Regions from separate parts of the Bacillus sp. CZDM1 genome, predicted to be linked through region 1. Evidence: riboswitches for the same ligand, from Rfam matches in the RefSeq annotation. Region 1 holds a riboswitch; each other region holds the start of a gene.
The links. Region 1 has a riboswitch for cyclic di-AMP ahead of ACY3XC_RS12450 (amino acid permease). Riboswitches for the same ligand answer to the same signal wherever they lie in the genome.

Region 1 (3,284 bases):
AATGAAAAAAGCGACCCCGAAAAAAGAGTCACCTTCCCTAATTATTAATATTTTTCAAGTAACGATTTAAAACTTTCCTATACCGCCATATATCTTTACTATCAACCGGAAGCTCATGTATGTCCCAAAACGTTTGATATTTCCGATGTGCAGTCAGTGTGCCATCTGGATATTGCATAAATGTAAGGGTACCGCTGTTTACTTCATCTTGTACGGCAATGTAGTACTTCGAACCATCCCAACTTGCCAGCTCACCAAACCTCTCGCAAAACTGCTCCACATCCGCTTTACTTCGAATTATCATTATTTTCACTCCTTGCTTTAATAGTCTGATTTGATAGAATTATAACATACAACTCTTGGAAATTAGTATAAGTAAGATATAAGAACTAGAAATCTCGAATTTCACTACCCAAAAATAGAAAGATACTTTTTTGTAATTATTAATGAATGTGTTCCTAATGAAACAGGCTCTTGGGACCATTCCCAAGAGCCTGAATATTCTCTCCATCTTCAACAATAACCACGTTATCGTCTAATGATATTTTTTATCAAAGTCAAACTCAACTTCCTCAAGTTTAACCACTTTCGTTTTCTTAATCAATTTATATCCAAAATATAAACTAAGGAAGAACGGAATACCTAAGTAAGCTGCTACAACTCCGCCCCAATCAATCTGGTCGGCAAGAAAGGCTTGGAAATTTTGAGCTACTATTACGATAATTCCACAAGCAATCGCGAAAATTGGTCCAATCGGAAACCATTTTGCCTTATATGGTAACTTGTCTAGAGAATGCCCTTGAGCGATAAGAGCTTTTCGGAATCGATAATGACTGATGGAAATACCTAGCCAGAAAATAAATCCTGTTATACTGATTGCATTCATTAACCATATATAGACCATACCATCACCGAAGAAGGAAGCCAAAAAGGCAAGCGCACCTATAGCACAGGTTAGAATAATACCTGCAACGGGAACTCCACGGTTGTTAAGTTGTCCAAAAATCCTAGGTGCTTGTCCCGACTTCGCCATCGAATACAACATGCGTGTTGAAGCATATAAACTAGAATTACCCGCTGATAATACCGCAGTTAAAATAACCGCATTCATAATTGAAGCTGCAAAGGCAATCCCAGCCTTTTCAAAAATAAGGGTAAATGGACTTACCATCACATTATCATTTTGTAAATTCGGATTGGTATATGGAATAAGAAGCCCAATAACAGCAATCGCCAAAATATAAAAAATCAGGATTCTCCAGAAAACACTTTTAATTGCCTTTGGTACATTTTTGGCTGGATCCTCACTTTCTCCTGCCGTAACGCCCACAATTTCCGTACCTTGGAAAGAAAAACCTGCTGCAATAAATATAACAAAAACACTTAAAATACCACCTGAAAAAGGAGCATTATCCACTGTAAAGTTTTTAAACCCTACTGCTTCTCCTCCCATAATGCCGAAAATCATCAGAACACCAACAATAATAAATAGTACAATCGCTGATACTTTAATTAAGGATAGCCAATATTCCCCTTCCCCATATCCCTTAACAGATAAATAGTTTAATAGAAATATAAGTACTAAAAATGATGCACTCCATACCCAGGAAGGACTATCCGGAAACCAAAATTTCATGATCATGGTTGAGGCGGCTAATTCAGCAGCAATGGTCATCGCCCAGCTAAACCAGTAGGTCCATCCAATCGCAAAACCAAATGCTGGGTCTACAAATTTTGTCCCATATGTACTAAATGAACCACTAACTGGCATAAATGCAGCCATTTCCCCTAAACTCGTCATGATAAAAAAGACCATTGCGCCAACTATGGTATATGCAAGTAAAGCTCCTCCAGGGCCGGCTGTGCTGATTGCTGTCCCGCTGCTAAGGAACAGTCCAGTACCAATTGCCCCTCCGATTGAAATCATTGTTAAATGCCTAGATTTTAACTCGCGTTTTAATGTCTGTTCATTTTGTCGATCTACAGATTGCTGGAATATTTCTACTTCACGTTCTGGTAACATTTGCTTCAGTCCTTTCATTTTTTATAGAAAGCGGTTTCAAACATATGTAGGCTATTACCTTTTGAAAATAAATAATCCCCCTAGGAGTAGAAAATCTATTTAAGAAATAAAAAAAGTGTCTACAAGTCATGAGAAATAGACTTGTAGACACTAAATAATCGTGTCACAAGTTCCATCTTCCTTCTCATAAACGCTTACGAGGTTAGCTGTCGGATTCGGGCCTACTGAGTAGCCCTACCTTAAAAAGGATTCACCCCTTGGATTGATTAAATCCATATGGTTCCCCCGTGCCTAAATGGTTTCAGCGATTTAGAAATTTGAAACTATTTTCAATATTATAATAGTTGTTATCTTAAGAAAAGTAAAATACTTTTTTTCAAAAATATAAAATAATCTAAACTCCCCTATATACACTGTCAATACTTCTGAAAATTGGAAAAATCGGATTAATAATGTGATTCAACTATATCAAAATCATTATAGTAAATCACTTCACTGAGATATTTACACCCTTTTATACTCTTGTAAGTGGCTCTTGCTTCCTCTTGATTATCGAACTCAAACATTTGAATATTCTTTTCTAAATGCACCGTAATGACCCACATAATTATTCCTCACTTCATTTTTTTATTTTTAAAACTGAACCTTCTGAAAATTACTGATAAATAGAATCAGTTTTTTCTTTTACTGATTTTCACCATTGACAACATAATATTGTTTTATATCTTGTTCTTTTATAATGCAATAAGTGTGCCAAGATGATTTCCATTAGAAATATAGATTTTATAATTCTTTTAAATGGAATTACCGCAAAATTTCTTTGCCTATGCCAAAATATTTTGCATAGCAATGTTTAAAAAGGTGTTCACGCAAAGATTTTTTGCTACCTTACAATTGCATGTTATACGGTCTTTAGGTAAGACAAAAAAAGCACCTCTCAAGAGAGGTACTTTTTTCAATCTTACCTATTTCATTGCTGTTGCAATGGAGGCTTCGGGGGATGTTACCTTATCATAAAAATCGACGAATTTATCACGATTGTCGCTATCGCGGTAAGCCATGGCGACACGGGGATGTTCATTAAGAACACCAGAAATCATATACGGAATAATATAACCCCACTCCCACTTTTGACGCATGTCTAACATGTGCTTTTCAATCACTTCAAGTACTGGCTTAAGTTCATAGCTTGGTTTTTGAATGTAGCTAACAAGTAGTTCTGTGTTACAATTACCAGCAGCACGACCCATGCCATAAACAG
Region 2 (3,284 bases), on a different contig from region 1:
TATGAGTATTGGCCATAAAAGGACCCAATACCTCTGAAACCTTTTGTTCAATTGGTCGAAATAATCTTCCGCTTGCCGTCCAATCAGCATATATTATAGGTTTTCTTCCGTACGGCGAGTCAAATTCCTGATGATTGCCGATAACCTGAGACCGAAATTTTTGAAAATATTCCTCAAGATTGTCCGGCAGTGTATACCACTTACTTCCGATCCTTGCAGTAATCATGCTTCAACACCTCTCTGTGAGAATCTGTGTTAATTACTATATGCAAAGCTTTTTCACTTGCCGACAAAAAAAGCCTGATCCATTTGGACCAGACTGTTATCCTTTATAATTAAATAGGATTCTTTGCAGATTCCTTACGATTCACTTCATCAATTTTTTGAACAAACATGTGAAAAACTCGCTGCTTCTCTTCTAGGTCTTTTATATACTCTTTTAATTGGTTATAACTTTCCTCAAACGGTTTATGATACCTCTGTCGTATACTTTCAATAATTTCTTCGTTCACCGTTGATTGAATGACTTGCTTGGTAATCCCGTATTTGTAAGAATATACCTTTAACTCTTGTGCCACTTCTTCATATTCTTTATCAATTTCGATAAGGACTGATGAAATATCATCCTTCCACTCTTCTAGTGATTTCTGTAAATAGGATTTAACCATTGTGTCTTCCATCATTGCACCCGCCTAATAAAGTCTAATGTTACCTTCATTATAACGGTGATTGTTTACAGCCTAATTTCTAGTAGTTTACAATGCTATATCAATAAATAGGATAATGTTCCGATTTACATTAAATAACTAGTTTAATAGATACATACTAAGAAACGGCATCTATCATAATTGGGACATTTTGCGTAATATTGTTTGCATTTCCTAAATCAATATTAATGATTAAAGAATAGTTAAAAGTTTCTTGATTTTTTTTAATATCGTCAGGAACATTGATTAAGAACGAAATTTTTCCAGTCTGGTTTGGACTACACTCAAAAGAACAGAAAACGGAATGACTATTTACTATTTCTTCTACAAATGCCTGGGAATCAATCCCTACTAGATCGATATCATATCTTTTTATTTTATTTTTTAACAGGCCGCCTGTTATCTCAATGGTACCGTTAATAACACTTCCGGCTTCGTATACCTTCTTATCCAAATGGACCATTGTTTTTGGCAAACCTATCTTTAGCTTTGTTAAATAATCTTTTAATGTCATTTTCTTCACCTGTTCCCTAAAATAGGCATAATAAAAGACCAACAGTAAATCAAGCTGCTTAAAGTGTTAATCAAAACAAAAAAGCCCCTGTACTTGGCGGTCCATGACCTCCTTCGCTTTAGCCGACGAAGTTAGCTGACGGGTAGGATGGCGAAAGAAATTCTCATCCCTTCTACAATAGTAGAATTAGCCCCAATAAATTGGTTCCTCCGTACCCATTTTGATGGGTTTTGGCCGAAATATTTAATTTAATATTGATTATGACGATAATTTTATCCTCAACCTGATTACTTGTAAAGAGTGATATTCGCCTAAATTAACTGCCTAATCTCCAATTTTAAATAAAAACAATGATTTCTCTAGTGTTTGCTCATGTTTCATCGATATTTGACAACTTTGTCCCTTTTTTATTTTGTAATTAATTTTGCGAATTCTTTTAAATTGGTTGAATACTTAACATACAGTCGCGGCAGGTAAAAATCCTCGTTTTTGATATCCTTTTTCGAATAAATTTCTGGTGTTGTCGTCAATCCAAATGAATAAAACTTTTTCGTTTCTGAAGCTGTACGTTCATTATAACTTCCATATGGATAGGCTAGGGCAATGACAGGTTTCCCTGTTATCTTTTCTATTTTCTCCTTCGATCCTTTTAATTCATAGTGGAGATTTTCTGACTTTGTCAAATCTGGATGTGTAGCTGTATGCGACTGAACAGAAATAACACCAGAGTCCGACATCATTCTTAATTCTGAAATATTTAACCGATTTACATTACCGACAAAATCCGATATTACAAAAAAAGTTGCTTTTGGCTTAAAAGTTTCATCCTTTAACCTCTGGAGAATCTCAAAAGCGTTACGATTATTTTTATACCCATCATCAAAGGTTAGAAAAATAGGTTTCTTTATTTTACCAAGTTGATTCCACTGTTCGAATGTTACTAACGTATATCCCTGATTTTTCAAATAGATCATTTGCTTTTCGAAATTCTCGGGAGTTACAAATAACTCTTTGGACCCTAGACCGGAATAATTATCAATGGAATGATAAACTAAGATAGGTACCTTTTGCTGTGAAAAAACTTGGTCAGGCAAGCAAATGAGAAGAAGAAGAAGAACTACTAGTTTTAACATGCAGTAAAGCCTCCCTTTTTTTCCAAGCCAGTTTTACCTAGTATTCCTCAGTCCGTATGTTTTATCTCTTAAATAAACATGATAAACTGAAAGAATATACCTAATTTAAGGAGAGGTTTAATGTCTGATTATAAGGTTTTATTTTTAGATATTGATGGAACCATCATTAAGCCGGATGATACCATCGAGGATACTGCGATCAATGCAATTCGTCAGGTTCAAGAAAAAGGAATTGAGGTTTTTTTAGCCACTGGCAGACCTTTACATGAAATCAGGGAACTTGCGAAAGAGTTAAATGTCCATTCCCTCATTGGGTATAACGGTGCATTTGCCATTTATCAAGGTAAAGACCTATTTCAAGAGCCAATGAACAAGGAAAGTGTCAAACAATTTATTGATATTGCGAAAAAAAATCAACATGAACTTGTTTTGTATACGAAAGACCAAAATATATTTTCTGATATAGAAGCAGATGGTGTAAAAGAATTTATAGAAAAGTTTCACTTACATAAAAATGACTCCTATTCACCATCAAACGATTATGAAGTTCTCGGAATGACCTTGATCAATTTAAAAACAAAGGATACTGCATTATATAAACATGAAGATCAAATCCACTTATCACAAGTAAATCTTGAAGGTATGCTTCATTGTTATGACGTGATTAGAGATCAAGTCAATAAAGGCATTGGTGTTCAATATGTCCTGAAGCACCTTGGATTTAAGAAGGAAAATGCTATTGCATTCGGTGATGGAATGAATGACAAAGAAATGCTTCTGAGTGTTGGTGAAGGATTTGCAATGGGAAATGGCCATCCGGACCTCTTTCAATATGCTAAACATAGAACCACTTCCGTAACAGAATCAGGTATCTATAATGGATTAAAAGCATTAGGGATTATCGAGTAAGCGAAAGCTGTGCATATGCAC
Region 3 (3,284 bases), 230 kb from region 1:
TGCACCCCCATGCTCTCAATTTCTTTGACTGTGTCAATAGCAATATGGGTTAATTCCTGATAGGTCAGGGATGCATACAAATCACTTTGCTGCAAGAAATCTGATACCATCTCTTTTTGAAATTTAACCAAAGGCATTAGTTTACCTTCATTCTCTCCAGATTGATCTCCTCGGGTAAACAAGCCCATAGCCTTCCACTGACCTGTTTGATCTTTAACAGTAATGATTCGAATTGACATCGTTCGATAACCTGTTACATCAATCGATTCCTGAATCAAATATTCTCCATCTTTAAAATATTGTTTAAAAATGGAATAGGCTTGATCCCGACTATTAAATTTGAAACTCTTAGTTTCCAAGGTTCTCAGATTAGATATAACGAGTGAGTTCGAGTTTTTTAAGTATACTCTTATGACTGAACGATTTGCGTTATTAAGTGGTTTAACTGTTAAATTAGGGAATTTCTTTAAAAAGTAGTACAGATCTTGAGGAGAACCATAAAGAATCGTATCGGGCAGGTAACATTTTACACCAATTGAATTTGCTAATTTCTTGTGAATACTCAATCTAGATAGAAAGAAATCATTAAAAATGACATCGCCAATGACTGATTTGAAATGCTGTATCCACGCAGAGCTTACAGAAGATGTCATCACAAAAATAGCTGAAGGATATGGGTAGGTACCTTCTTCCCATTGTTTTGTTCGTGGATTATAAAGATATCCTTTGGCTGTATGATTGATTTTATCAACATGGTCAAGAGAAAAGACAAGTATTGCACCTTTAATCTCATGATAAAGGAAAACATAATCTCGTAGTTGTTCAAGGTATTTCTTGATGGAGCTTTGATAATAACCAGCAAGTAAACCTATAAAGGGTCCTATTTGTATTTCGTTTCCATGCTGCTTAATTTCAAGACTGCAATGCTGAGGTATGTTCAGCATGTCCAAAATATCTTCAGATAGGCTTGCCCCATTCAAGGGTAGCTCATCAGAAATTTCTACAATAGATTGATAGGTTTTTGCTCCAAATCTGATCTTTCTAGCTGTAATTTGAGTAATTCCCATTGATTCTGCTAATTTGGGATGAAGAGTCAATATCCCACTGTTAGTGGTGTTTCTCGATAGCAGAATAACATTATCCATTTATATTCCTCCCAACCATAAATCCTGGATACGTTATTATATGTACTAATCATCGAGTTTGTCTTTAAAATGTGAGCGATTCTAACAATTTGGACAAGTGTACCATTGTTATACGGAAATATGGAATGGTGGATTAATTATCTTTTTCATCATTCTTTGTATTATTATTTTGTTCATCCGGAGGACCGTATATTTCATTGATTTCTTTTGCAAGTTCATCTAAAAATTCATCAGTCAATAACGGCTTTTTCTCTTTAGACATAAATTTCTCCAATCATATTTTTCTTTTAAAAATTTTAATTTACATTTGATAAACACAGGAGTATGATAATCACAGTTTCATATTTCTAAATCGCTGAGACCAATTGGTGCGGGGGAACCATTCATATGGATAGTATATCCAAGGGGTGAATCCTTTAATAGGTAGGGCTACTCAATGGCCCGAATCCGACAGCTAACCTCGTAAGCGTTAATGAGAAGGAAGGTGGAGCTTGTTGACAGAGCATATATGTCTACAGGTCTATTTACTTTGACTTGTGGGCATTTTTTTGTGCATTTTTGACAATTTAATAAGGTAATAGAAAGTTATTCACAATTTATGGTTTCTCGGGAGTGGAAAAAGTGGTTTCTTCAGTCAAAAGATTTTTAATTGGCAGACCTTTAAAGTCAACAGAATTAGGGGAACAAAAGCTCAATAAAACAAAAGCGTTGGCAATTCTTTCCTCTGACGCTTTATCATCGGTTGCGTATGGACCGGAACAAATCCTGATTGTGTTGGTGACTATTAGTGCGGCTGCCTTTTGGTATTCCATTCCAATCGCAATCGGGGTTTTAATCTTATTATTGGCGTTAATTTTATCCTATCGACAAATTATTTTTGCCTACCCTCATGGCGGAGGAGCCTATGTAGTATCAAAGGAAAATTTGGGTGTGAATTATGGGCTGATATCGGGAGGTTCTCTACTTGTTGACTATATTTTAACGGTAGCAGTTAGTGTTTCAGCTGGAACGGATGCCATAACATCAGCCTTTCCAGCACTACACGACCATAATGTGGGTATAGCGATTGTCTTTGTGTTATTTATTACAACATTAAACTTAAGAGGTGTAACAGAGTCTGCTTCTATTTTAGCATATCCTGTATATTTATTCGTCCTCGCTTTATTCATTTTGATTGGTGTAGGTATGTACAATATCGTAACAGGTCAGGTTCCAGCGGAATTGCATACACCTGTTGGTACACCTATTGCTGGGATTTCTTTATTTCTGCTTTTAAGGGCTTTCGCTTCAGGAAGTTCAGCACTTACAGGAGTTGAGGCGATTTCGAATGCAATTCCGAACTTTAAAGATCCAGCCCCAAATAACGCTGCAAAAACATTAGCAGCAATGGGCGGATTACTTGCTGTATTATTTTCTGGAATTGTATTTTTAGCTTATTATTATGGAATTAGGCCAAATGAAACGGTTACAGTAGTCTCACAAATTGCAGAGCAAACATTTGGGCGGAATTTTATGTATTTCTTTATTCAAGGGACTACGGCTTTGATTTTAATACTTGCCGCCAACACAGGGTATACAGCTTTTCCTTTGCTGGCAGTAAATTTAGCAAACGATAAGTTTATCCCAAGAATGTTCAAAATAAGAGGAGACCGGTTAGGATATTCAAATGGAATTTTAGTCCTAGGTTTAGCTTCCATCCTCCTAATTATATTTTTTAAAGGTCAAACTGAGCACTTAATACCACTATATGCGGTTGGAGTATTCATTCCTTTTACGTTGTCACAGACGGGAATGATGTTAAAATGGCTTCGTGAAAAGCCTCAAGGCTGGAAGGCTAAGCTATTTATTAATACCTTAGGTGCAGTGATTTGCTTTATTGTTACCATTATGTTCTTTTTAACTAAGTTCGCCCAGGTTTGGCCGGTATTGGTATTTTTGCCTGTCATTGTTATCGTTTTTTACCGAATTAGAAAGCATTATGAGGCCATGGGTGAACAACTAAGAATAAATGCCGACGAACCTGCAATTCCAATCGAAGGGAACGTAATTATTGTTCCTGTAGCAGGAATTACACAAGTGGTAGAAAATTCACTTAATTACGCAAAATCTCTAGGAGCGGATCAAGTGCTCGCCGTCTAT

Region 2: linked by a shared signal. The riboswitch ahead of ACY3XC_RS00270 (sporulation protein) and the one ahead of ACY3XC_RS12450 (amino acid permease) in region 1 are both predicted to bind cyclic di-AMP.
Region 3: linked by a shared signal. The riboswitch ahead of ACY3XC_RS11350 (APC family permease) and the one ahead of ACY3XC_RS12450 (amino acid permease) in region 1 are both predicted to bind cyclic di-AMP.

What each region holds. Positions count from the first base shown of each region.
Region 1 is NZ_JBUESO010000004.1:457,639-460,922, forward strand. It holds gene ACY3XC_RS12445 (hypothetical protein) at 38-304, opposite strand; gene ACY3XC_RS12450 (amino acid permease) at 536-2,023, opposite strand; cyclic di-AMP (ydaO/yuaA leader) riboswitch at 2,200-2,340, opposite strand; gene ACY3XC_RS12455 (hypothetical protein) at 2,470-2,628, opposite strand; gene ACY3XC_RS12460 (aldolase catalytic domain-containing protein) at 2,989-3,284, opposite strand, start outside.
Region 2 is NZ_JBUESO010000001.1:48,600-51,883, forward strand. It holds gene ACY3XC_RS00260 (aminotransferase class V-fold PLP-dependent enzyme) at 1-226, opposite strand, end outside; gene ACY3XC_RS00265 (hypothetical protein) at 336-680, opposite strand; gene ACY3XC_RS00270 (sporulation protein) at 826-1,221, opposite strand; cyclic di-AMP (ydaO/yuaA leader) riboswitch at 1,327-1,467, opposite strand; gene ACY3XC_RS00275 (polysaccharide deacetylase family protein) at 1,629-2,354, opposite strand; gene ACY3XC_RS00280 (Cof-type HAD-IIB family hydrolase) at 2,475-3,263, shown strand.
Region 3 is NZ_JBUESO010000004.1:230,929-234,212, reverse strand. It holds gene ACY3XC_RS11360 (YheC/YheD family protein) at 1-1,145, opposite strand, end outside; gene ACY3XC_RS11355 (hypothetical protein) at 1,279-1,407, opposite strand; cyclic di-AMP (ydaO/yuaA leader) riboswitch at 1,489-1,629, shown strand; gene ACY3XC_RS11350 (APC family permease) at 1,767-3,284, shown strand, end outside.